Regions from separate parts of the Lysobacter sp. 1R34A genome, predicted to be linked through region 2. Evidence: riboswitches for the same ligand, from Rfam matches in the RefSeq annotation. Region 2 holds a riboswitch; each other region holds the start of a gene.

Region 1 (7,693 bases), on a different contig from region 2:
CGCCGCCGGTCGAGCTCGACGTGCCGCAGTTGATCGTCCACGACAGTTTCGAGGACGCCCTGCAGCTCGAGTTCATCCCGGTGTTCGACCCGGCCATGGTCAAGCGCGTCTACATCGACGTGAAGTACGAGGACGGCGCCTACAAGCGCAACGAACGCATCGAGATGGCCGGCGGCCAGACCGATCCGGTCAAGCTGCGCATCGCCCTGAAGAACAAGGACCTGCGCAACTTCCGCCGGCGTTTCACCTTCGTCGGCATGCAGGGACAGTTCGACCAGCGCGCGTGGATCGCCGACTCCGAAGAGCTGGTGGCGGTGCAGTGACATGCGCGGCGATACCGTCATCGACATGCGCGACGATGCCGGCATGAGCTGGCTCGCGCCGGTGCAGCACCGCCTCGGCGCCGACATCGCCGGCCCGGTCGCCGCCACCTTGCGGCGGCTCGGCGCGGTGCTGCCGGCGCAGGCCGCCGCCGCCGCGGACCTGCTGGGCGGCGTGCTCGCGCCGCTCGGCGGTTCGATCTGGCCGGAAGTGGCCGGCAGTTTCAGCCGCCTGACCAATACCGGCATGCCGGTCGAGTTTTCCTGGAGTTCGCGCGAGGCGACGGTGCGATGGACCGCCGAGGTCGCCGCGCCGGAAGTGGCCGACCGCGAGCGGCTGCTGCTGGCCGCGCGAGCCTTGGATTGGCGGGACGAGCTCGCGCCGTGGCTGGAACTGCAGCGCGACGATCCGTTGGTGTTCGGCGCCTGGGCCTCGGCGCGCCATGGCGAGGAGCGCGCCACCAAGCTGTATGTCGATCTGCATGCCGGGCGGTTGCCGGCGATCTGGCGGGACCGCTATTTCCTGCTGCGCTCGAACCTGCTGACCTGGCGAATGAGCGGGGTGAACCCCGACGGCAGCGTCGAGTTTTATGCGCTCGGCCATGAGCTGGACCGGCCGGCGCTCGCGGCGATGGCGCGCGCGGTGCTCGGCGATGCCGGGCCGTTGATGGAGACGCTCGAAACGGTGGCGGGCCATGGCGCCTTGCCGCGTCATGTCGGCATCAGCCTCGCCCTGTCGGCGGACGGTCGGCCGCGCGCGTTGAGTTGCTTCGTCGTGGCCAAGAGCTTGTTCCACCACGACGACGAGGTCGCGGCGATGTTGCGCAGCCTCGCCGACGGCGTGCCGGCGCGGCTTTACGAAGCTCTGGCCTCGGGGCCGGACGACGGGCGCTGGCGCCACGGCATGATCGGCGTGGTCGCCGACATCGCCGGCCGCAGCTGGGTGCAATGCGGGCTGCGGCCGACCTGAACCCGCGCCGTTCTTGGTGCCCAGAAAAAGCAAAGCCCGGCGAGGCCGGGCTTTGCATCGACGCTGGCCGATCCGAAGACCGGTCGGGCGATCAGTCGACCGGGGCGTAGCGCAGGGTCAGGAACCACTCGCGGCCGGGCTGGTTGAAGTACGACGAGGTTTCGTACTCGCGGTCGAATACGTTGGCCACGCGCGCCTGCAGGCTCAGGGCCGGGGTGATCGCGTACTCCGCGCGCAGGTCGAGGGTGCCGTAGCCGCCCAGGCGGGTGCTGTTGGCCACGTCGTCGTAGCGCGAGCCCGAACCGACCGCGGTCGCGCCGAGACGGAACTTGCCGAAGCTGCGATCCAGGTCGATGCGCGCGCTGTGCCTGGCGCGGCGCGGCAGGTCGTTGCCCCGGTAGAAGCCGACCCGGTTCTCGGTGTCGAGGAAGCTCGCGCTCGCCGCCAGGGTCCACTGGGCGAAGGCGGTGTCGATGCCGAGTTCGGCGCCGCGCATGCGCGCGCGGTCGATGTTGTTGGGCAGGTTGATCGACGCGTCGTAGGTGATCAGGTCGTCGGCGCGGGTGTCGAAGCCGTCGATACGGGCGTTGAAACGCTCGCCGCGGTAGGCCAAGCCGAGTTCCCAGGTCTTGGACTCTTCCGGACGCAGGCCCGCGTTGCCGAAGAACGGGTAATACAGCTCGTTGAAGGTCGGCGCCTTGAACGCGGTGCCGTAGCCGACGGTGACGCGCCAGCGCTCGGCGAAGCTCAGGCCCCAGGCTGCGCCGCCGGTGGTGTGGCCGCCGAACTGCTCGTTGTCGTCGCGGCGCAGGCTGGCCTCGAACGACTGCGCGCCGAAGCGGCCCTGGTACTGGACGAAGCCGGCCTTGTTGTCGCGCTCGCTTTCGTCGTACACGGTGTCGCTGTCGACGCGGTCGCGCAGCCAATCGAAACCGGCGGTCAACACGTGGCCGTCGAAGAGGTTGAAATCGGCCTGCAGGCTGGCGCTGTCGCGGTCGGTCTTGAAGAACCCCATCGGCACCTCGCCGAGGAAATTGTCCGAGCTGTCGACGTTGCGGCCGGCCAGCAACTGCAGGTGGACCGTTTCCGACGGGCGCCACTGCAGCTTGCCGCCGATCACCTGCTGCACGGTCTCGGAGCGGTTGACGAAGCTGCCGTCGTAATCGTTCTCGCCTTCGGCGCGCAGCGCCTGGCCTTCCAGGCTCCACCGCTCGTTGAACTCGAGGCCGCCGCGCAAGGACAGGGCGTGGCTTTCGTAGCCGTCGCGGTCGGGCTCGTCGGTGAAGCAGCCGGCGAACACCGGGAAGCCGGCGCCGCGGCAGGCATTGATGCCCTGGGTCTTGCGGAAGCTGTAGTCGGCGCCGAACCAGCCGCGGTCGCTGCGGCCGCCGAAGCCGGTGCCGAATTCGAGGCTGTCGTTGCTGCCGCCGCCGAAGCGCACGCGCGGCGCGAAGCCCTGCTTCTCGCGGCGGGTGAACACCTGGATCACGCCGCCGATGGCGTCGGCGCCGTACAGGCTCGAGCGCGGGCCGCGCACGATTTCGATCCGGTCGATCAGTTCCAGCGGCAGGTCCTGCAGCGCAGTCAGGCCCGAAGTCGGCGAGCCGACGCGGATGCCGTCGACCAGCACGAGTACATGATCGGACTCGCTGCCGCGCAGGAACAGGGTGGTGAGCTTGCCGGCGCCGCCCTGGTTGGACAGGGTGATGCCGGCGCGGCCGCGCAGCAGGTCGTTGAGGTCGCGCGCCTGGCTGCGCTCGATGGTCTCGCGGTCGAGCACTTCGACCGGGGTCAAGGCGTCGTTGACGCTGACTGCGGTGCGGTTGGCGGTGACGACCACTTCGTCGAGGTCGGTGGCTGCGCCGGCCGGAGCGGCGAGCGCGGCGGCGGGCAGCGCTAGCGCAGCGGCGATGGCGAAGGACAGCTTCAGTGCGCGCGTGGCGTGCAGGGCATGGGGGGTGCGGGCGGACATGGGGACAGCTCCAGCGCGCGCGCCAGGGGCGCGCGACGACGACGGCGGAAGGCGGTTGCGAGGAGGCAGCGGGCCGTGGAGACAGCCGGATAGCAGCCGCCGCGACGCCCTCCGCATCGCAACCTGTGGCGCCTCGAGGCCGGTCTCCGGACTCGCAAGCGGAGCGGCGCAGGGCCGGACTCCCGATGGCGGCGCCTTCCCGTGCCGAGCACAGTGGCGGTGGCCGCGATCTGTCTTGCTTACCGTTGCGGGGGCAGTGCCGGACTGGCGCCGATCCTCCCGCAGGAGAGGGCGCGTCACCGGCTTCCCGTTTCAACCCGTCGATCAAGCCAGCCGACGGGTCACCTCGAAGCGGTGCGCAGTCTACGCCAAGCCGGCGTCCGGGCCAAAACGCCGGGGCGGGCGGGGCGTCCGGGAGCGGCGGCGACGGGCTCAGTCGCGCCCGTCGTCCTCGTCGCGGCCGCCGGGGCGGTCGTCGTCGCCTTCGTTGTCCCGGCTGTCGCGGTCGTCGCCATCGCCGAGGCGGGCGCCGCCTTCGAACGGGTCGTAGCGTTCTTCGGCATGCATCGTGGTGTGCACCGGCGCGGCGGCCGGCTTGTTGCGCGGCGGCGGCAGCAGCGCGGTCGCCGCTTCGGCGGCCTGGATCAGCTCCTGCCGGCGCGCATCGCTGATCTCCTGCCAATGGCAGTCGAGCAACGCGCCTTCGATCGCGTACAACAGGTTGAGGGTCGGCTTGAAGCCGGCGCGCTTGACCCGCATGAAGGCCTCGACCGTGCCGATCGCCGAGATGTCCTCGTGGGTGCGCAGGCCGACCTGGCGCAGCCAGGCCGCGCTCTTGGGGCCGATGTTGCGCATCTTGGCCGCGGTCATGCCAGCGCCTCCACGTACACGCGCGCCAGCGCTTCCAGGCCGGCCTGGTCGTCAGCATCGAAACGGTCCGGGATCGGGCTGTCGAGATCGAACACGCCGATCAGGGCATCGCCATGCACCAGCGGCACCACCACTTCCGAACGCGAGGCCGCATCGCAGGCGATGTGGCCCGGGAAGGCGTGCACGTCGGCGACGCGCTGGGTCCGGCGGCTCGAGGCGGCCGCGCCGCACACGCCCTTGTCAAGCGGAATGCGCACGCAGGCCGGCAGGCCCTGGAACGGGCCGACCACGAGTTCTTCGCCGTCGTAGAAATAGAAGCCGACCCAGTTGAGGTCCGGCAGGGCATGGCTGACCAGCGCCGACAGGTTGGCGGCGTTGGCGATGCGGTCGCGTTCGCCGTCGAGCAGGCCGCGCGCCTGGGCGACGAGCTGCGCGTATTGCTCGGGCTTGTCGCCCGAAAGTGCGGAGGTTGTGAACATCATCGGAGTGTAACAGCGGCGTCCGCCGCCACTACCATGGCGGACTCCAGGCCCCAGGAAAAAGCGCGAGATGAGTCACACCCAGCCCCCGGTGCAGGCCGCCTCCCGACCAACGGACGCAACCGCGCTCGCGCGGTTCGCTCGCGGCGTATTCGTCACCGGCACCGACACCGGCATCGGCAAGTCGGTGGCCAGCGCGAGCCTGCTGCACGCCTTGCGCGCGCGCGGCCTGCGCGCGGTCGGCATGAAACCGGTGGCGAGCGGTTGCGAACGCACGCCGGAAGGCTGGCGCAACGAGGACGCCCTGCTGCTGCAAGCGGCCAGCGCGCCGACGCCGCCCTACGACGACGTCAATCCCTACGCCTTGCCGCAGCCGCTGGCGCCCGAGCTCGCCGCCGCGCAGGCCGGCGTCGAGATCGCGCTGGCGGCCATCCTCGCCGCGCATGCGCGCTTGTCGGCGCAGTCGGACACGGTGGTGGTCGAAGGCGTCGGCGGCTGGGCCGCGCCGGTCAGCGTCACGCTCGACCAGATCGATCTGGTGCGCGCGCTGGACCTGCCGGTGGTGCTGGTGGTCGGCCTGCGCCTGGGGGCGATCAACCACGCGCGGCTGAGCGCGCGGGCGATCCAGGCCGACGGTGCGCGCCTGGTCGGCTGGATCGCCAACGACATCGACCCGCGGATGGCGTGCGCCGACGAAAACTTCGAGATCCTGTGCCGGCGCTTGCCGGTGCCGTGCTGGGGGCGCCTGCCGTATTTCGCCTCTCCCGATCCGCAGGCCCTGGCCGGGCGCCTGCAGCCCCGCTTCTAGGGCCGCCAGCCGTCTCGCGCCGGCGCTTCCGCGCGGCCGCCGGATCGCGGCTAACACGAGCGAGCCCAACAAAAGCGCAGCCAACAAAAAACCCGGCAGCCGAAGCTGCCGGGTTTTTCGTATCCGCCGTGACGGCCGGAGAGAGAGAGGGTGCGCTTACTTGGTCGCGGCGGCCGCCGGAGCCGTCGCCTTCGCCGCGGCCGTGGCGGCCTTCTCGACGTTGGCCTGGGTGGCCTTGGCGGCGGTTTCGATCTGCGACTTGGCCAGCTCGGCGATCGCTTCGTTGGTCTTCAGCGTGCGGCCGAACGCTTCCTGGCCGGTGCTGACGGCGCGCTCGACGTTTTCGCGAGCGATCTGCGCGCCCTTCGGCCACAGGGTCTTGAAGGCTTCCAGATCGCGGGCTTCGGCGGCTTCACCGAAGAAAGCGAAGGTGGCGTTGACGCGGTCTTCGATGGCGGCGACCTGCAGGCCGAACACGGCCTCGGCATTGTCGAGGGCCAGACGGTTGACCTGAGCGGCCGTGTCCGCGAACTGGCGCGTAGCGGCGGCGAACTGTTCGTTGAATTGCTGGTACATGGCTGAGCTCCTGAAAGGTCCAGACGGAGAACGACTGGATTGTGCGGTGCAGCATAGGCTGGCTTTTGTTGCGATGCAACATCGAGCCGATGAGCGGTCGTAAACCGTTCAGAAAGCCTGCCTGTTCAGGTAGTTAGCGACCAAGCAGCCGTTCAGGCAAAGCCTAGCCCGAGGCCATGACCACGGCGTTGCCGGCGTCTGACAAGGCGCCGGTGCGGGGATCGCTGACAGGCAGGGCGGGCGCGCCCCGGGCTCAGCCGCGGTAGCGGCAGCCGGCGGTGCAGGTCTCGTGGACCACGATTTCGCTCAACAGCGGCAACACCGGCTTGAGCTGGTCCCAGATCCACACCGCGAGACGTTCGCTGGTCGGGTTTTCCAGGCCGGGGATGTCGTTGAGGTAGTGGTGGTCGAGCCGGTCGTAGGTCGGCTGGAACGCCTTCTTGACGTCGGCGTAGTCCATCACCCAGCCGCTGTGCTCGCCCAGTTCGCCGCTCAGGTGCACCTCGATCCGGAACGAATGCCCGTGCAAACGCGCGCATTTGTGGCCTTCCGGTACGTTCGGCAGGCGGTGGGCGGCTTCGAGGGTGAAGACCTTGAAGATGTTCACAGCGGTCATAGTGCGGTACCGGGTCGGGCGGTGGCGCGTCGCGCGAAGGGCACGGCGTGGCGCGTGACCTGGAGCGACGCGATCTGGAATCCTGGGCCGGCGCGCATCCTGGCGACGGATACGAAAAAGCCCGCTGCGCTGGCGGGCCCGGGTCTTGCTGTGCGGCGATTCTATGGTGGCTATGGGTGGACTCGAACCACCGACCCCAGCATTATGAGTGCTGTGCTCTAACCGGCTGAGCTACATAGCCACGGGGAACCGCGAATTCTTCATGCCGGACGGGCTCTTGTCAATCGTCCGAGCGCATCGCGAGCGACTTGTTTGCCCGACTTGTCGTCCCGGCCACCCCGTGGCAGAGTCGGACACAGTGAATTTGGAGTCCGCATCGTGATCGATCCGGACGGCTACAGGCCCAATGTCGGCATCGTGTTGATGCACCCGGACGGCCGCTTGTTCTGGGCTCGTCGCGTGCATCGCGATGGCTGGCAATTCCCGCAGGGCGGGATGAACACCGACGAGACGCCGCTCGAGGCGATGTATCGCGAGTTGCGCGAGGAAACCGGTCTGCTCCCGCAGCATGTCGAAGTGCTCGGCGCCACCCCGGGCTGGCTGCGCTATCGCCTGCCGCGCCGGGCGATCCGCCGCAACGACCGCCTGGTCTGCATCGGCCAGAAACAGGTCTGGTTCCTGCTGCGCCTGACCGGCGAGGAGTCGGACCTGCGCCTGGACCTGACCGACAAGCCCGAGTTCGATCACTGGCGCTGGGTCGATTTCTGGTACCCGGTCGAGCACGTGGTGGTGTTCAAGCGCGGCGTTTATGCCAGTGCGCTGCGCCATCTGGCCCCGTTTGCGCGCCTGGTCGCCGGCCAGCAGGCGGTGCCCGCGCCCGGGCCGGACGCCCGGGCGCACGAGGCCTATCTGTCGGGCTGCCAACATCCGCGCTCGCGGACCTGCGGCGGGCCCGGCAACCCGGCCCGGGGCAGCGGCTCGGAATCGGGCAGCTGAGCCCGGCGGACCGGGCGTAGCGGACGAGCCGGCCGCCTCCCGCCCGTGGCCTGTGGACTCACTTGGCGAACGGGCCGCCCAAAGCC
Region 2 (7,693 bases):
CGTCGAACAGCCCCATCACGCCCTCGATCAGGATCAGGTCGGCCTCGACAGCGGCCGCATGCAGCCGCGCGCGCACGTCCTGCTCGCCGCACATCCACAGGTCGAGTTGGTAAACAGGTTGCCCGCTGGCGCGTTCGAGCACCATCGGGTCGAGGAAGTCCGGCCCGGTCTTGAACACCCGCACCCGCCGCCCCTGCCGCGCGTGCCAGCGCGCGATCGCCGCGGTGACGCTGGTCTTGCCCTGGCCGGAGGCGGGGGCGGAGACGAGCAAGGCGGGACAAGCTCGGGACTCGGGACTGGGGACTCGGGACTCGGCCGAAGCCGCAGCGGCGGCCGCAGTCGCCGGCGTGCCCAGGGACGCGTCTGATTTTTCGTTGCCAATAGCCATCGCTCGTCCTGTCAGTGCCTACGAATCCCGCTTGCGAGTCCCGAGTCGTAGTCCCGCTTACGAGTCCCGAGTCCCCAGCCCCAAGCCCCGGCTTCACCGGCTTCAAAGCTCTATCCCCTTCTGCGCCTTGATCCCCGCCTTGAACGCGTGCTTGACCACGCGCATCTCGGTGACGGTGTCGGCCGCTTCGATCAGGGCATCGGGGGCGCCGCGGCCGGTGATGACCACATGCTGCCGCTCCGAGCGCGCCGCGACTGCGGCGAGGACGTCGTCGAGTGCGACATAGCGATGCGCCAGGGCGATGTTCAACTCGTCGAGCAGAACGAAGTCGTAGCCGGGGTCGGCCATCATCTTCGCCGCGATCGCCCAGGCCGACTGCGCAGCGCGGATGTCGCGCTCCTTGTCCTGGGTCTCCCAGGTGAAACCCTCGCCCATGACGTGGTAGTCCAGCTCCTCGAAGCGCCGGAAGAAGGCCTCTTCGCCGGTCGAGAAGCTGCCCTTGATGAACTGCACCACCCCGCACTTGAACCCATGCCCGAGCGAACGCGCGAGCATGCCGAAGCCCGAGGAGCTCTTGCCCTTGCCGTTGCCGGTGTTGACCACCAGCACGCCGCGCTCGATCGTCGCCTGGGCGATCTTGCGGTCGATCAGTTCCTTCTTGCGCTGCATGCGTTCGCGGTGGCGCTCCTCGCTGCTCGCAGCGTAACCGGCGCGATCGCCCGGGCCGTTGGTGTCGTGCGCGCTCATGCGGCCGCTCCGCTGCGTTGGCGCGCCGCCAGGCTGCGCACGAGGGCATAGACCACGAAGGCCAGGCCGACATAACCGGCCAGGGTGCCGAGCGCGCGCGGGTAGTACTGCGGGATGCGGTCGATGAAACCGGCCAGGGTCGCGTCCGGATAGCGGCCGGACAGGAAATAGAACCCGCCCTTGGAAATCAGGTAAGCCGCCACCGAAGTCGCCAGCACCACCAACACCAGCCGCGGCGCCGTGCCCCAATGGTCGCGATGCAGATGCGCATACACGCGCCCGCCCAGCCATAGCGCGCCATAGGCCAAAGCCAGCGCCCAATACGCCGGCGACAGGCACCAGTCGGTGATGCGGCCGAGCGCCAGGCTGCCCAGGTCGAGCGACGAGGAAAGCACGAAGAACGCCGGGAACGCCCAGACCGGGCGCAGCAAGGCGCCGACCAGGAAGAACACCGCCCATGACGCGCTGGGCAAGGCGTCGACGCTGGCGAAGTGCTGGCCGCGGGTGCAGATCATCAGCAGCGCCAGCGGCGCGCCGGTCGCGATCAGCGCCGACCGCGATTCCAGCGGCAGCGCCGCGGACGAGGCGACGGGAAGAGAGTGGGACATTTCAAGCTCCGGACGGCGTAGGGACGGCGACTGCGACGACGATCAACGGTGAGCGCTCGGCTGCGAGACCGGCGGCCGGGCGATGCGCGCGACCGCGGCGTGCGCGACGAGCGCCACCGCGATGTAACTCATGGTGGTGCGTACGAACAGCGGACCCCAGCGCCAGACCCGGCTCAGATACTCGGCGAGGTTCGGCTCGGCGTAGCGGCCGCCGAACCAGTAGAAGGCGCCGTTGGAAATCAGGAACGAGACACTGCCGGCGACGAAGGCCGCGCCGAAGGCCCGGGCGAATCCGCGCCAGCCGGCCGGCATCCGCGGCGCATACCAGCGCGCGGCGTACCACAACACCGCGTAGGCCAGCAGCAGGAAGGCATACGAGGGCGTCACGCAGTAGTGGTCGAAGAAATTCAGGCCGCGCCCGGTGATCGCGAAATAGTCGATGGCGACCGCGGCGAGCAGGAACGCCGCAAAGCCCAGGTGGCGGCGCAAATACAGGCCGCCGAGAAAGAACACCGCCATCGAGGCGTCGGGCAGATGCAGCAGGTCGCCGAAGTGATGGAAGCGCGTGGCGATCATCGCCATCAGCAGCACGCAGGACACGCTCAATTGGATAGGGCCGGGCAAGTTTTTCATCGCGACTCTCGATAGGCGCCGGCAACCCGGGGGCCGCCGGCAAAGCCCGCGACGCGGGCCGAGGCTGCTGATCCGTCAGCGGGAAGGCCGGTAACGCAGGGTCAACAGATAATTGCGCCCGGGCTGGTTGTAGAACGCGGCGGTTTCGTACCGCCGGTCGAACACGTTGTTCGCGGCCAGTTGCAGGTTCCAGGCCGGGTTGAAGGCGTAGCCCAGGCGCAGATCGGCGAGCGCGTAGCCGGCGAGGCGGCGGGTATTGGCCAGGTCATCGTAGCGATCGCCCGCGGCGTAGATGCTGGCGCCGAACGACCAGGCGCCGTCGCCGACCGCGAAGCGGCGGTCGGCATCGATGCGAGCGCTCTGCCGCGCGCGACGCGGCAGCAGCTTGTCGCGGCTGGCGCCGCGGCTGTCGTTGCGCGGGTCCAGCCAGGTCGCGCTGGCGCGCAGATCCCAGTCGGCCAAGCGGGTGTCGAATGCCGCTTCCAGGCCGCGGATGCGTGCACGGTCGACGTTGCCGGGCAAGCCAGTCGAAGCGTCGTACGCGATCAGCTCGTCGATGTCGCTCTCGTAGGCGTTGAGCGACCACACGTGCTGGCGGCGCGCGCCGTGGGTGCCGCGCAGGCCGATCTCGACGCTGCGCGAAGTCTCCGGCGCCAGGCCGGCATTGCCGTAGCCGGGGTAGTACAACTCGTTGAAGGTCGGCGCCTTGAACGCGGTGCCGTAGCTCGCGGTCAAACGCAGCGCCTCGCTGAGATTCCAGCCCCACAACAGGCTGCCGGTGGACTCGCCGCCGAACTGGCTGTCGTCGTCGCGGCGCAGGCTGGCCTGCAGCGCATGCGCACCGAAACTCTGCTGCCACTGGCCGAAGGCGCCGCGCAGGATGCGGGCGCCGCGGGCATATCGGGTGTTGCTGTCGATGCGGTCGCGCTGCCAGTCGAAGCCGAGCGTGAGCAGGCCGCTGCCGATGCCGATATCGCCCTGCACCGAGCCGAGCTGGCGGCGGGTCTCGAAAGTGCTGGAGTACTTGCCGTTCTTGTAGGTGTCGCTGAGGTCTTCGCTGCGTCCGGCGCTGGCGCTGAGGTTGAAGCGGTCGCTGGGCCGGTAGCGCAACCTGGCGCCGGCGACCTGCTGCACGCCGTCGGCCTCGTTGTTCTGGCTGCCGTCGTACTGGTTATGGTTTTCGGCGCGCAGCAGCCGCGCTTCGGCGTCCCACTGCTCGTTGAAGCGATAGCCGCCCTGCAAGGTCAGCGAATCGCTGCGATAGCCGTCGCGGTCCGGCGAGTTCGTGAAACATCCGGCGCCGCCCGGTGAGGGTTTGCCGCGGCAGGCGTTGATGCCGTCGGTATCTTCATGGGCGGCATGGATCGAGTACCAGCCGCGCTCGCCCTTGCCGGCGACGCCTGCGCTGCCGCGGTGGGTGGCGTAACTGCCGATCGAGGCGCTGAAGCTCGGCACGAACGCGCCCTGCGGGCGCCGGGTGAAGATCTGGATGACGCCGCCGATGGCCTCGGAACCGTACAGGCTGGAGAACGGGCCGCGCACGATCTCGACCCGCTCGATCTGCTCGACCGGAATGTCCTGCAGCGAGGCGCCGCCGCTGGTCGCCGAACCGGTCTTGACGCCGTCGATCAGCACCAGCACGTGGTCGGATTCGCTGCCGCGCAGGAACAACGATGTCGCCTTGCCGGGGCCGCCGTTGTTCGCGAAGGATGCGCCCGGCGTGCCGCGCAACAGCTCCGGCAACGACCCCGGCTGCAGGCGTTCGATCTGGGCGCGGTCGATCACGGTCACCGCGGCGAGCGTGGCGTCCTGGGTCTGGGCGGTGCGGGTCGCGGTGACCACGACCTGGTCGAGATCGATCGCGGGCGCGGCCGGCGCCGAAGCGGCGAATGCGCAACCGGCGAGCACGAAAGCGCTGCGCGCAGGAAAGCGCGCAGGGCGCGGGGATACGGAAAAACGGAACGTCACGGTCGGCTCTCCATGGCCGCGCCTCACCCGCGCGGTCTAGATCAGGTCGTGACAGGCAGACGGCAGAACGGAGACGGCGCGCGCGCCGATGCCCCGGACGCGGCCCTCCGCCTGTCGGTTCGCGCTCCGGGCCGGTCTCCGGGCTTGCGAGCGGAGTCGGCCCGAGATCGGACCGGTCTCCCGTACCGCGCCTTCCCGTGTCGGAACACAGTGGCGTCGTGCGGTACGTGTACTCGCTTACCGTTGCGGGGGCAGCTCCGGATTGACCGTCCTGGCGAACGCCAGAAGCGGGGACCGGATTCCCGTTTCAATCGCCGACCGTGTCGGCGATCACCTTGAGCGCGCGCATCTTAGCAGTGATGCACGGCGGGGACGCCACCGGGTTGGGTGCGGGCGCGGGGAGTCGCGGTGTCGCGGCCAACGCTCCGCGTGGCGCCCGGCCCCGCAGCGTCATCCCCGCGAAGGCAGGGATCCACAGCTCCACCGCGGCGTCAATCCGGAGTCTGCGATAGCCGCCTTCGCGGAATGACGCAGGCGAGGCCAGCAAACCCGTTCCGCGCCCAGCGCAGCCGCCGCCGGCCTCCCGGCCCCTTCAAATAGTGTGCCTTACCACCTTTCTACTACTTGCGTTAGGCAAGATTTGGCCGCTTTATTGACCGGTTGTTAGGTTCGTGTTAAATCCGGATGACATCGCTGTCATCCCCACCAAGGAGTCGTCATGCCCGTCCGCCGCACCTTCGCCGGTTTACGTCACCCTCTGGCCCTCGGCCTCCTGGTAGCGCTCGCCGCGCCGGTCCACGCGCAGGACGCGCCGCAAAGCGACCCCAAGACCCTGGACCAGGTCATCGTCACCGGCACCCGCGTCTCCGACCGCACCGTCGCCGAGTCCACCGCGCCGATCGACATCATCACCCCGGAAACCCTGGAAGCCACCGGCACCGTCGAGCTGGCCACCGCGCTCTCGCGCGCCCTGCCCTCGCTGAACTTCCCGCGCCCGGCCATCACCGACGGCACCGACGCGGTGCGTCCGGCGCAGTTGCGCGGCCTCGCCCCCGACCAGGTGCTGGTGCTGGTCAACGGCAAGCGCCGCCACACCACCGCACTGATCAACCTCAACGGCAGCCAGGGACGCGGCTCCTCGCCGGTCGATTTAAACGCGATTCCGATCGCCGCGATCGAACGGGTCGAAGTGCTGCGCGACGGCGCCTCGGCCCAGTACGGTTCCGACGCGATCGCCGGCGTCATCAACGTCGTGCTCAAGGGCAGCGGCACCGGCGGCAGCATCGCCGCGCGCTACGGCCAGTACAGCGCCGGCGACGGCAAGCAGTACCAGTTGTCCGGCGACACCGGCATCAAGCTCGGCGAAAACGGCTGGCTGCACCTGGCCGCGCAGGCCGGGCATCAGGATCAGACCAATCGCGCACGCCCGTTCCAGGGCCGCGTCGAACAGCGCTACGGCGATCCCGAAATCGACCAGGGCGCGTTCTCCTACAACGGCGAGTACAGCCCGACCGAATACCTGAGCTTCTATTCGTTCGGCAGCTACAGCGAACGCGACGTGCTGTCGAACGGCTACTTCCGTTTCGCCGGCGACCCGCGCAACATCCCGTCGATCTATCCGAACGGCTTCCTGCCGCAGATCCACAACGTCAGCAAGGACCGCGCCGCGGTGTTCGGCCTGCGCAGCGAAACCGCCGGCGGCACCCAGATCGACCTGAGCTACAACTACGGCCACAACGGCCTGACCTTCGACATCGAGAACACGCTCAACCGCAGCCTCGGCCCGACCTCGCCGACGCAGTTCTACGCCGGCGCGCTGGAAGTCACCCAGCACGTGCTCAACCTGGACTTCACCAAGTCGGTCGACTTCGGCTGGCAGTACCCGGTGACCTTCGCCTGGGGCGCGGAATGGCGCGGCGAAGAGTTCTCCGAACGCGCCGGCGAGCCGCTGTCCTACGCCAACGGCGGCATCGCCGCGCCGAACGGCCAGATCATCCCGGGCGCGCAGGTGTTCTCCGGTTTCCGCGCCAGCGACGCCGGCGACTTCGACCGCCACAGCTATTCGGTCTACATCGACGCCGAAGCCGACCTGACCGACAAGTTCTCCCTGGGCGCCGCCGCGCGTTACGAGACCTACAGCGATTTCGGCGAAACCACCTCGGGCAAGCTGTCCGGCCGCTACGCCTTCACCGACCAGGTCGCGCTGCGCGCCACCGCCTCGACCGGCTTCCGCGCGCCGTCGCTGCAGCAGCAGTTCTTCCAGTCGATCGCCACCAACTTCATCAGCGGCATTCCGTACGAAATCGGCACCTTCCGCGTCGACAACCCGGCCGCCGTCGCCCTGGGCTCGGAAGCGCTGAAGGCCGAGGAATCGACCAACTACAGCCTGGGCCTGGTGCTGCAGCCGGCCGACCAGCTCTACATCACCATCGATGCCTACAACATCCAGGTGAAGGACCGCATCCTGCTGTCGGAAAACCTGACCAGCACCGCGGTGCGCAACTACCTCAACGCCAACGGCTATCCCGGCATCGGCGGCGGCCGCTATTTCACCAACGCCGTCGACACCGACACCAAGGGCATCGACATCATCGCCACCTACGGCTGGGACCTCGGCTCGGGCAAGTTCAACCTCACCGCCGGCTACAACTATTCCAAGACCGAGATCGACACGATCGCGCCGAACCCGCCGCGCCTGGCGGCGATCGACCCGGCCGCGGTGCGCATCGGCCGCACCGAGATCGGCCGCATCACCAAGGGCGCGCCGCGCGACAAGTTCTTCCTCGCCGGCGACTGGAAGACCGGCAACTGGAACTTCACCGCCACCGCCACCCGCTACGGCGAGTTCACCGAGCTGCACGCGACCGATCCGCGCCAGGACCAGACCTTCGGCGACGAATGGACCCTGGACCTGGCCGCGACCTATCGCCTCAACAACTGGGACTTCACCATCGGCGGCGACAACGTGCTCGACGCCTACCCCGACGAGTCCAAGCTGGTGCGCGGCACCCGCAACTACCTGCCCTATAACACCGCTTCCCCGTTCGGCTTCAACGGCGCCTTCGGCTATGTCAAGGTCGGCTATAAGTGGTAAGGCGTAGCGGCGTGCAATTGCAGTGCTGCTTTGATTCGATTTGCTCCAGCTTCGCGGCTTTGCCGGTCAAGTGAAGACCCGTAGGGCGGCCCGCAGGGATGCGGGCCGCGTGCAAGCAGGCCATGGATGGCCTGTCTGGAGCATCCCTGCGCCGGCTTCGATCGCGCGGGCTGGTGCCCTTGCAGGGAGAAGCATTTTCTTTGGCGACTTTCTTTTGTTGCTTTGGACGGGGAAGTTACCCGCACCCTTTAGGGG
Region 3 (7,693 bases), on a different contig from region 2:
TTCGCGATTGGCGGTGGTCTCCGGCTGCAGATCGACGTTGACCGTGCTCAGCGGCAGGCTCTCGGCCGAGGGCTGGAACGACTCGCCCCAGTTCGCGTACAGCGACTGCTGCGGCGTCGGCATCCAGATCAGGCCGAGACGCGGGCTCCATTCGCGGTCGCTGCGGTCCAGCGCCGGCGCGGCGGGGTCGAGGCGGTCGCGGGTCTGCTGGCGGTAGTCGTCGTAACGCGCGCCGATCACTGCCTTCCACTGCGCGTTCAAGGCGATCTGGTCCTGTACGTACACGGCGGCGTTGCGCAGCCGGCTGCGCGCGGCCGCTTCGGCCTTGGGATTGAAGATCGAGGGGCTCAGTACCGGTGCGAGCAGGTCGACCGGCGTGGCGATGCCGCCGTAGCTGGCCTGGTCCTTGCGCTCGTAACTGAACTCGCTGCCGAGCAGCAGGCGGTGGCGTTCGCCCTCGTGCACCAGATCGGCCTGCACGAACCAGGCCTGCTGGTCGCGTTCGTTGCCGGCATGGCGCCGGTTCGACAGCCAGCGGCCGTTGCGCTGGAACGGGTTGCCGGTGATCAGGGTATTGCGCCGGTCCAGGCGGTAATCGGTGCCGCGCACGGTCACGCGCAGGTCGAGGTCTTCGCTCAACGCGTTGGCGTAGGTCGCGTTGAGCAGGTGGACGCGGGCGCGGCTGTAATCCTGGTCGCGGGCGTCGGAGGAGCCGTAATAGGTATCGATCGGCACCTCGAGCGGCCGCCCGAACAGGCTCGGGATGCCGAAGTCGGTCACCCGTTCGTCGCGCTGCGCACTGGCCTGCAGCAGCAATTGCCCGCCGCCGAGTTCGAAGCGGTACGAGGGCGCGATCAGCCAGCGTTCGATGAAGCCTTGCTCGCGGAAAGTGTCGGAATCCTCGTAGGCGCCGACCAGGCGCCCGGCGCCGATGCCGAGCGGTCCGGTCAGGTCGAACTCGCCGCGCCGTCCGCCCTCGCTGTCGGCATAGATCCGCAGCTTGCCTTGCGCCGCGTCGAGCGGCTGCTTGCTGACCCGGTTGATCAGGCCGCCCGACGAGCCGCGGCCGAACAGCATCGCCGACGGCCCCTTGAGCACTTCGATGCGCTCGGTGTTGGCGAGATCGCGGTAATACATGGCGTCGTCGCGGACGCCGTCGAGGTATTGGTCCGACAGCGCGCTGAAGCCGCGGATGGCGACCTGGTCGCGCTGGCCGTCGCCGTTGTTGAGGCCTACACCCGGCACCAGCGCCAGCATTTCGTTGAGCGAGCGCCCGCCCTGCGCGTCGATCAGGGCTCGCGGCAACACGGTGATCGCCTGCGGAATCTCGACCAGGGCGGTGTCGGTCTTGGTCGCGCTGCGGCTGCGCCCGGCGCCGAAGCTCGGTCCGGCCTGGCCGTGGACCTGGATCTGGTCGAGTTGGTGGACGTCCGTGTCGGCTGCGGTGTCGGCTGTGAGTGTGGCCGCAGCCGCGTGCAGCGGCGCCAGGCAAAGCGGCAGCAAGGCCAGCGCGAGACGCGCCGGCCTGAGAAACGAAGGCATGGGGATGCAGCTCCTGCGTGACGGGGTCTGGCTTGAACCCGCAGGGCTCTGGCTATGACAGGGCGCAGATTCTCGCCGCAGTCCGCGGTCGCCGCAAGCCGCGCTGCGACGGCGTTGCGATCGTCTCCTCAACCGACGAGGTTACTCGGCGCTCTGGTTGGCGCTCTGGTTGGCGCTGTTGTCGGAACGCTTCTTCGACGCGCCCGCGGTGGCCGGCGCGTCGCCGCCGGCCGCCTCGTCGCCGGCCAGCGGCAGGCGCCGCAGGTCGCGGGCATACAGGTCGGCCGGGCTGTCTGAGGGACAGGTCTCGTCGGGGAAACCGAACTGCCGCTGCAAGGCCTTCGCGCATTCCGGCATGGAAGCGAAGTTCTTGCCGGTGGCCATGCACTGGGCGTCGAAATCGCGGCGGAAGGCGTCGCGGCGGCGGACGAAGTCTTCGCCGCACTTGCGGGTCAGGCGGATGCGGTCGAGGTCGTCCTGGGCGGCGTTGGTGCCGTCGAGGCCGAATTGTTTCAACTCGTCTTCGGTAAGCAGGCGCAGGTCGCGGTTGGCGATCGTCATCATCAGGTCGGCGACGCCGGTGGCGACGCCGTTGCGCTCCAGGTAATCGCGCACCTGCTGGTTGATCGCCTTGAGCTCGCGGCTGAGTTCGGCGCGCGAGGTCGCGGTCGAGCGGTCGCGCATCAGCCGGTGGATGCCGACCTTGCCCTCGATCGAGCGGGTGTCGCCGGCGGCCAGCACCAGCACGCAGGCGCTATGGCAGACCGATTCCTCGCGCACCCAGATCGCCCAGCCCGACTCGGCGATCGAGTCGCCGGCGCGGATCGCTTCCTCGACATGGCCGCCGCTGGAGTCGATGTCGAGGATACGGGTCTGGATTTCCATGCGCGTGGCCATCGCGGCGACGCGCTGCACCAACGCGGTGAAGCCGGCGCCGATCTTGCCCTGGTAATGCAGCCGCACCACGCCGCTGGACCGGCACGGCGACAGCGCGTCGACCAGGCTGAAGAAGTCCAGCGAGGTCAGCGCTTTGCCGTCGCCGAAGCGCGGGTAGTCGTATTCGCAGCTGATCCTGGCCACGCCGCCGTCGAGCTTGGCCGGCGGCCAGTACGTGCCCTGCAGGATGTCGGTCTCGCTCGGCGCGGCCGCGGCGGCGACCTTCGGCGATTCGTTCTGGCTGCCCATGGTGACCGGCTCGGCGGCCGCCGGCGGCGGCGCGGCGGAATCCCTCCCGCAAGCCGCCAGTCCGAGCAGGCACAAGGTCAGCGCAAACGTCCTTCTGAAAAGCATGGTCCACCCATCGGATTCGGGATCGCGCGGGCCGTCCTGGTCCCGCGCCGCGCATCGTCGCCGCACCTCGAACGTTAGCCCCGCCGCCCGCGAAGCTCAACGGCAGGAGGTCATGGCATTCACGGTCGTCGACGCGGCCCATCATCGTCGGCGACGCATGAACGGCAGCCGGGGAATCACCGTCCGCGGCGACGCCGGCGGCAGCGGCCACAAATCGCAAACCGGGTCCACGCATCGCGATCGCGGCGATTGACTTCGCCCGGCGCGCTGCGTAGTTTGGCGGCGTAATGGTGAACATCGCTTCATGCAGATGAAGCGATGCGACAAATCGCCACCGGTTCGCGCCGGCGGCGGTTAGAGGGAATCCGGTACGGACGCCAGTCCAATTCCGGAGCTGCCCCGCAGCGGTATAGGGAACGAACTTCGTCAGACACTGGGAGCGATCCCGGGAAGCGACGGACAGTAGGAGGCGCCTCGTGCTCCGTGCCCCAAGCCCGAAGACCTGCCATGACCGGAAGGCACGTCTTCCGTCCGACTCCGGCCCGCGAGGCGTCGGCGCTGCGTCCGGGCCGTCCCGGCGCGGGCCGCGTCGTGCGCGCCGGTTCGCCCGCGGGGGCGAAGGTCGACACCCAGGTTGCGGCGAGGCCGGGCGCGCGAGCGTCGGGCCGGCGCAGCCTTGGTCTCCTTCGTTGCCCTGCGCCATGCCCACGCATCGCAGGTACTCATCATGATCAGCGTCACCCATCTCGGCTTCCCGCGCATAGGCGCGCGGCGCGAACTCAAGCTGGCCCTGGAATCGTTCTGGAAAGGCGACACGCCGGCCCAGGCGCTGCACGACACCGCCCACGACCTGCGCGAACGCCACTGGCGGCTCGCCCGGCGGGCCGGCGCCGACGTCGTGCCGTGCAACGATTTCTCCATCTACGACCACGTCCTCGATACCGCCGTGCTGTTCGACGCGATCCCCGCGCCATACCGCGAGGTCTACGACGAGGATCCCCTCGGCGGCTACTTCGCCCTCGCCCGCGGCCTGCAGGACGGCCGCCGCGACCTGCGCGCGCTCGAGATGACCAAGTGGTTCGACACCAACTACCACTATCTGGTCCCACGGTTCGAACCAGGCCAGCGCTTCGCCCTGCGCGGCGACAAGCCGCTGTCCGAGCTGGCGCAGGCGCGCGCGCTCGGCATCGAGGCGCGGCCGGTCCTGCTCGGCCCGGTGTCGTTCCTCAAGCTCGGCAAGCGCAGCGACGGCGGCGACCCGCGCGAGCTGCTCGATGCCCTGCTGCCTGCCTATGCCGAACTGTTGGCCAGGCTCAAGGCCGCCGGCGCCGAGTGGGTGCAGCTCGATGAGCCGGCGCTGGTGTTAGATCTCGACGACGCCGATCGCGACGCCTACCGCCGCGCCTACGCCGCGCTGGCCGATGCCGACGCGCCGAAGCGGCTGCTGACCACCTACTTCGGCGGCCTCGGCGACAATGCCGCGCTCGCCGCGCGCCTGCCGGTGCAAGGCTTGCACGTCGACCTGGTGCGCGCGCCGCAGCAGTTGGAAAGCGTGCTGCCGCTGCTGCCGGACGATCGCGTACTCAGCCTCGGCGTGGTCGACGGCCGCAACATCTGGCGCGCCGACCTCGATGCCGCGCTGAGCCTGGCCCGCCGCGCCGGCGACCGCGCGCGATGGCTGGCGCCGTCGTGCTCGCTGCTGCACGTGCCGACCGACCTGGAGCTCGAGCGCAAGCTGCCGGCGCCGCTGCGCCACTGGATGGCCTATGCGCGGCAGAAGGTCGAGGAACTGCGCCTGCTCGCCGATGCGCTCGCCGGCAGCGCCGACGCAAACCGCGACCTCGCCACCGCCGCCAGCGCGCGCGCCGCGCGCCTGGCCTCGCCGCTGCTGCGCAATGCCGAGGTGCGCAAGCGCCTGGCCGCGGTCGAACCGGCGATGACCCGGCGCGCTTCGCCCTACCCGCAGCGCGCGCAGGTGCAGGCGCGACGCCTCGGCCTGCCGCTGTTCCCGACCACCACCATCGGCTCGTTCCCTCAAACCGCCGAAGTGCGGCGCGCGCGCGCCGAGCACAAGGCCGGCAAGATCGACGACGCGGCCTACCGCAGCTTCCTCGAGAACGAAACCCGGCTTTGCCTGCGCGAGCAGGAGGCCCTGGGCATCGACGTGCTGGTGCACGGCGAGTTCGAACGCAACGACATGGTCGAGTACTTCGGCGAGCAACTCGAGGGCTTCGCCTTCACCGCCCACGGCTGGGTGCAGAGCTACGGCTCGCGCTGCGTCAAGCCGCCAGTGCTGTTCGGCGACGTGGTCCGGCCGCGGCCGATGACCGTCGACTGGACCCGCTATGCGCAGGCGCAAACCGAGCGACCGGTGAAAGGCATGCTGACCGGGCCGGTGACGATCCTGCAGTGGTCGTTCGTCCGCGACGACCAGCCGCGCGCCGACAGCTGCCGGCAGATCGCCCTGGCTCTGCGCCAGGAAGTGCTGGACCTGGAAGCGGCCGGCATCGCCATCGTCCAGATCGACGAACCGGCGTTGCGCGAAGGCCTGCCGTTGCGCCGTGCCGATTGGCCGGCCTACCTGGCCTGGGCCGGCGAGAGCTTCCGCCTCGCCGCCAGCGGCGTCGGCGATACGACCCAGATCCACACCCACATGTGCTACGCCGAGTTCAACGACATCATCGAGGCGGTGGCCGCGCTCGACGCCGACGTGATTTCGATCGAGACCTCGCGCTCGCGCATGGAGCTGCTGGATGCGTTCGTGCGCTACCGCTATCCGAACGGCATCGGTCCGGGCGTCTACGACATTCATTCGCCGCGCGTGCCCAGCGAGACCGAGATGCGCGATCTGCTCGACAAGGCGCTCGATGTGCTCGACCCGGCGCAGCTGTGGGTCAACCCGGACTGCGGGCTGAAGACCCGCGACTGGCCGGAGGTGCGCTCGGCCTTGCGCGCGATGGTGCAGTCGGCACGCGGACTGCGCGAGCGGGTCGCCGTAGAGGTCGACTGAGCCGCGCGTTCGCCCGGGCCAGACGGCCCCGGGAAGGAGGTCCGGGGGTTTTGCCTGAGGCCGAGAAGGACACGCGACCGAGCAGGGCGTTCACGCCTACAGGGCCTGCCTCGCAGTGGGCTAACGAGGCAACGGGCTCCAACAAAAAAGCCCCGCGATCGCGGGGCTTCTTCGTCGATCGGGAAACCGCCGCTTACTTGCCGGCGACGACCTTGACCATTTCGAGGCACTTGTTCGAGTAACCCCATTCGTTGTCGTACCAGCTGACCAGCTTGACGAAGGTGCCGTCCAGAGCGATGCCGGCTTCGGCGTCGAAGATCGAGGTGCGCGCGTCGCCGCGGAAATCGGTCGCCACGACCTTGTCTTCGGTGTAGCCCAGCACGCCCTTCAGCGCGCCTTCGCTCTGCGCCTTCATTTCCGCGCAGATCTCGGCGTAGGTCGCGTCCTTGACCAGTTCCACGGTCAGATCGACCACCGACACGTCCGAGGTCGGCACGCGGAACGACATGCCGGTGAGCTTCTTGTTGAGCTCCGGGATCACCACGCCGACCGCCTTGGCCGCGCCGGTGCTCGACGGGATGATGTTCTCCAGGATGCCGCGGCCGCCGCGCCAGTCCTTGTTGCTCGGGCCGTCGACGGTCTTCTGGGTCGCGGTGGCGGCGTGCACGGTGGTCATCAGGCCGCGCTTGATGCCCCACTTGTCGTTGAGCACCTTGGCCAGCGGGGCCAGGCAGTTGGTCGTGCACGAGGCGTTGGAGACGATGGCCTCGCCCTTGTAGGTCTTGTCGTTGACGCCGTAAACGAACATCGGCGTGTCGTCCTTCGACGGCGCCGACAGCACGACCTTCTTGGCACCGGCGTCGAGATGCTTCTGCGCGGTGGCCTTGTCGAGGAACAGGCCGGTCGATTCGATCACCACCTCGGCGCCGACCTCGTCCCACTTGAGGTTGGACGGGTCGCGTTCCTGGGTCAGGCGAATCTGCTTGCCGTTGACGACCAGGGTGTTGCCTTCGACCTTGACCTCGCCCTTGAAGCGGCCGTGGACCGAGTCGTACTGCAGCATGTAGGCCAGGTAGTCGGGCTCGAGCAGATCGTTGATGGCCACGATCTCGATGTCGTCGCCGAAATTCTGCACGGCCGCGCGCAGGACGTTGCGTCCGATGCGGCCGAAGCCGTTGATGCCTACCTTGATCGTCATTGAGGTAACTCCTGCAGCCGCCCGGGCGGGTCAAGTGGGGAAACTCCCATTCTAGCAAGGCGGGCGCGGGGTCGCAGTCCGGCGCCCTGTGCATCGGGCTGCGCCGGTCTGTCCGGTCCCGCAATCGTGGGGGCGCCGGCAGCGGCCGCGCTCCGGCGTCCCGAGCGCTGGGCGCCGGCCGGATTGCCGGCCATGCCCCACGCAGCGACAAGATTGGAACGCAGGTCTAGGTTTGCCGTTCTGCGGCGTATTTAGAGTGCGGTGCGGACAGACTCCTGTTCAGCAAACCTGCAGACTTCGGTCTCTCCACGACCTCACAGGGGACTCAAGGAATGAATCAGCGACTGATCGGCGGCATCCTCGCCGCCACCCTGGCCTGCGCGGCTCAGCCGGCGCTCGCCCAGCAGACCGGCAACTTCACCCTGGGCATCGGCGCCCACCAGGTCAATCCGAAGTCCGACAACGGCAGCGTGCTGGGCGGAGCGGCCGACCTGGAAATCGGCGACAACGTCCAGCCCACCATCACCTTCGAATACTTCATTCGCGACAACCTCGGCATCGAGGTGCTCGCGGCCACGCCGTTCAAGCACGACATCGATATCAAGGGCGTCGGCAAGGTCGGCACGACCAAGCACCTGCCGCCGACCTTCTCC

What was found. Region 2 has a riboswitch for cobalamin ahead of btuB (TonB-dependent vitamin B12 receptor). Riboswitches for the same ligand answer to the same signal wherever they lie in the genome.
Region 1: it holds a riboswitch for cobalamin, as region 2 does, so the genes downstream of both, btuB (TonB-dependent vitamin B12 receptor) here and btuB (TonB-dependent vitamin B12 receptor) in region 2, are expected to answer to the same signal.
Region 3: it holds a riboswitch for cobalamin, as region 2 does, so the genes downstream of both, metE (5-methyltetrahydropteroyltriglutamate--homocysteine S-methyltransferase) here and btuB (TonB-dependent vitamin B12 receptor) in region 2, are expected to answer to the same signal.

What each region holds. Positions count from the first base shown of each region.
Region 1 covers NZ_JBPKJP010000109.1:3,406-11,098, reverse strand. Annotated here, with positions in the region: partial or broken gene ACSAMQ_RS17790 (hypothetical protein) at 1-323, shown strand, start outside; gene ACSAMQ_RS17785 (hypothetical protein) at 325-1,290, shown strand; gene btuB (TonB-dependent vitamin B12 receptor) at 1,382-3,262, opposite strand; cobalamin riboswitch at 3,383-3,626, opposite strand; gene ACSAMQ_RS17775 (TfoX/Sxy family protein) at 3,695-4,132, opposite strand; gene ACSAMQ_RS17770 (GAF domain-containing protein) at 4,129-4,611, opposite strand; gene bioD (dethiobiotin synthase) at 4,682-5,419, shown strand; gene ACSAMQ_RS17760 (phasin family protein) at 5,576-5,995, opposite strand; gene queD (6-carboxytetrahydropterin synthase QueD) at 6,249-6,602, opposite strand; tRNA gene ACSAMQ_RS17750 (tRNA-Met) at 6,776-6,852, opposite strand; gene ACSAMQ_RS17745 (RNA pyrophosphohydrolase) at 6,990-7,607, shown strand.
Region 2 covers NZ_JBPKJP010000002.1:65,037-72,729, reverse strand. Annotated here, with positions in the region: partial or broken gene ACSAMQ_RS01485 (hypothetical protein) at 1-388, opposite strand, end outside; gene cobO (cob(I)yrinic acid a,c-diamide adenosyltransferase) at 491-1,135, opposite strand; gene ACSAMQ_RS01475 (hypothetical protein) at 1,132-1,743, opposite strand; gene ACSAMQ_RS01470 (hypothetical protein) at 1,786-2,376, opposite strand; gene btuB (TonB-dependent vitamin B12 receptor) at 2,452-4,344, opposite strand; cobalamin riboswitch at 4,457-4,697, opposite strand; gene ACSAMQ_RS01460 (TonB-dependent receptor plug domain-containing protein) at 5,063-7,438, shown strand.
Region 3 covers NZ_JBPKJP010000053.1:14,642-22,334, reverse strand. Annotated here, with positions in the region: gene ACSAMQ_RS12865 (TonB-dependent receptor) at 1-1,542, opposite strand, end outside; gene ACSAMQ_RS12860 (hypothetical protein) at 1,684-2,832, opposite strand; gene ACSAMQ_RS12855 (hypothetical protein) at 2,945-3,085, shown strand; cobalamin riboswitch at 3,151-3,356, shown strand; gene metE (5-methyltetrahydropteroyltriglutamate--homocysteine S-methyltransferase) at 3,560-5,842, shown strand; gene gap (type I glyceraldehyde-3-phosphate dehydrogenase) at 6,036-7,040, opposite strand; gene ACSAMQ_RS12840 (OmpW/AlkL family protein) at 7,373-7,693, shown strand, end outside.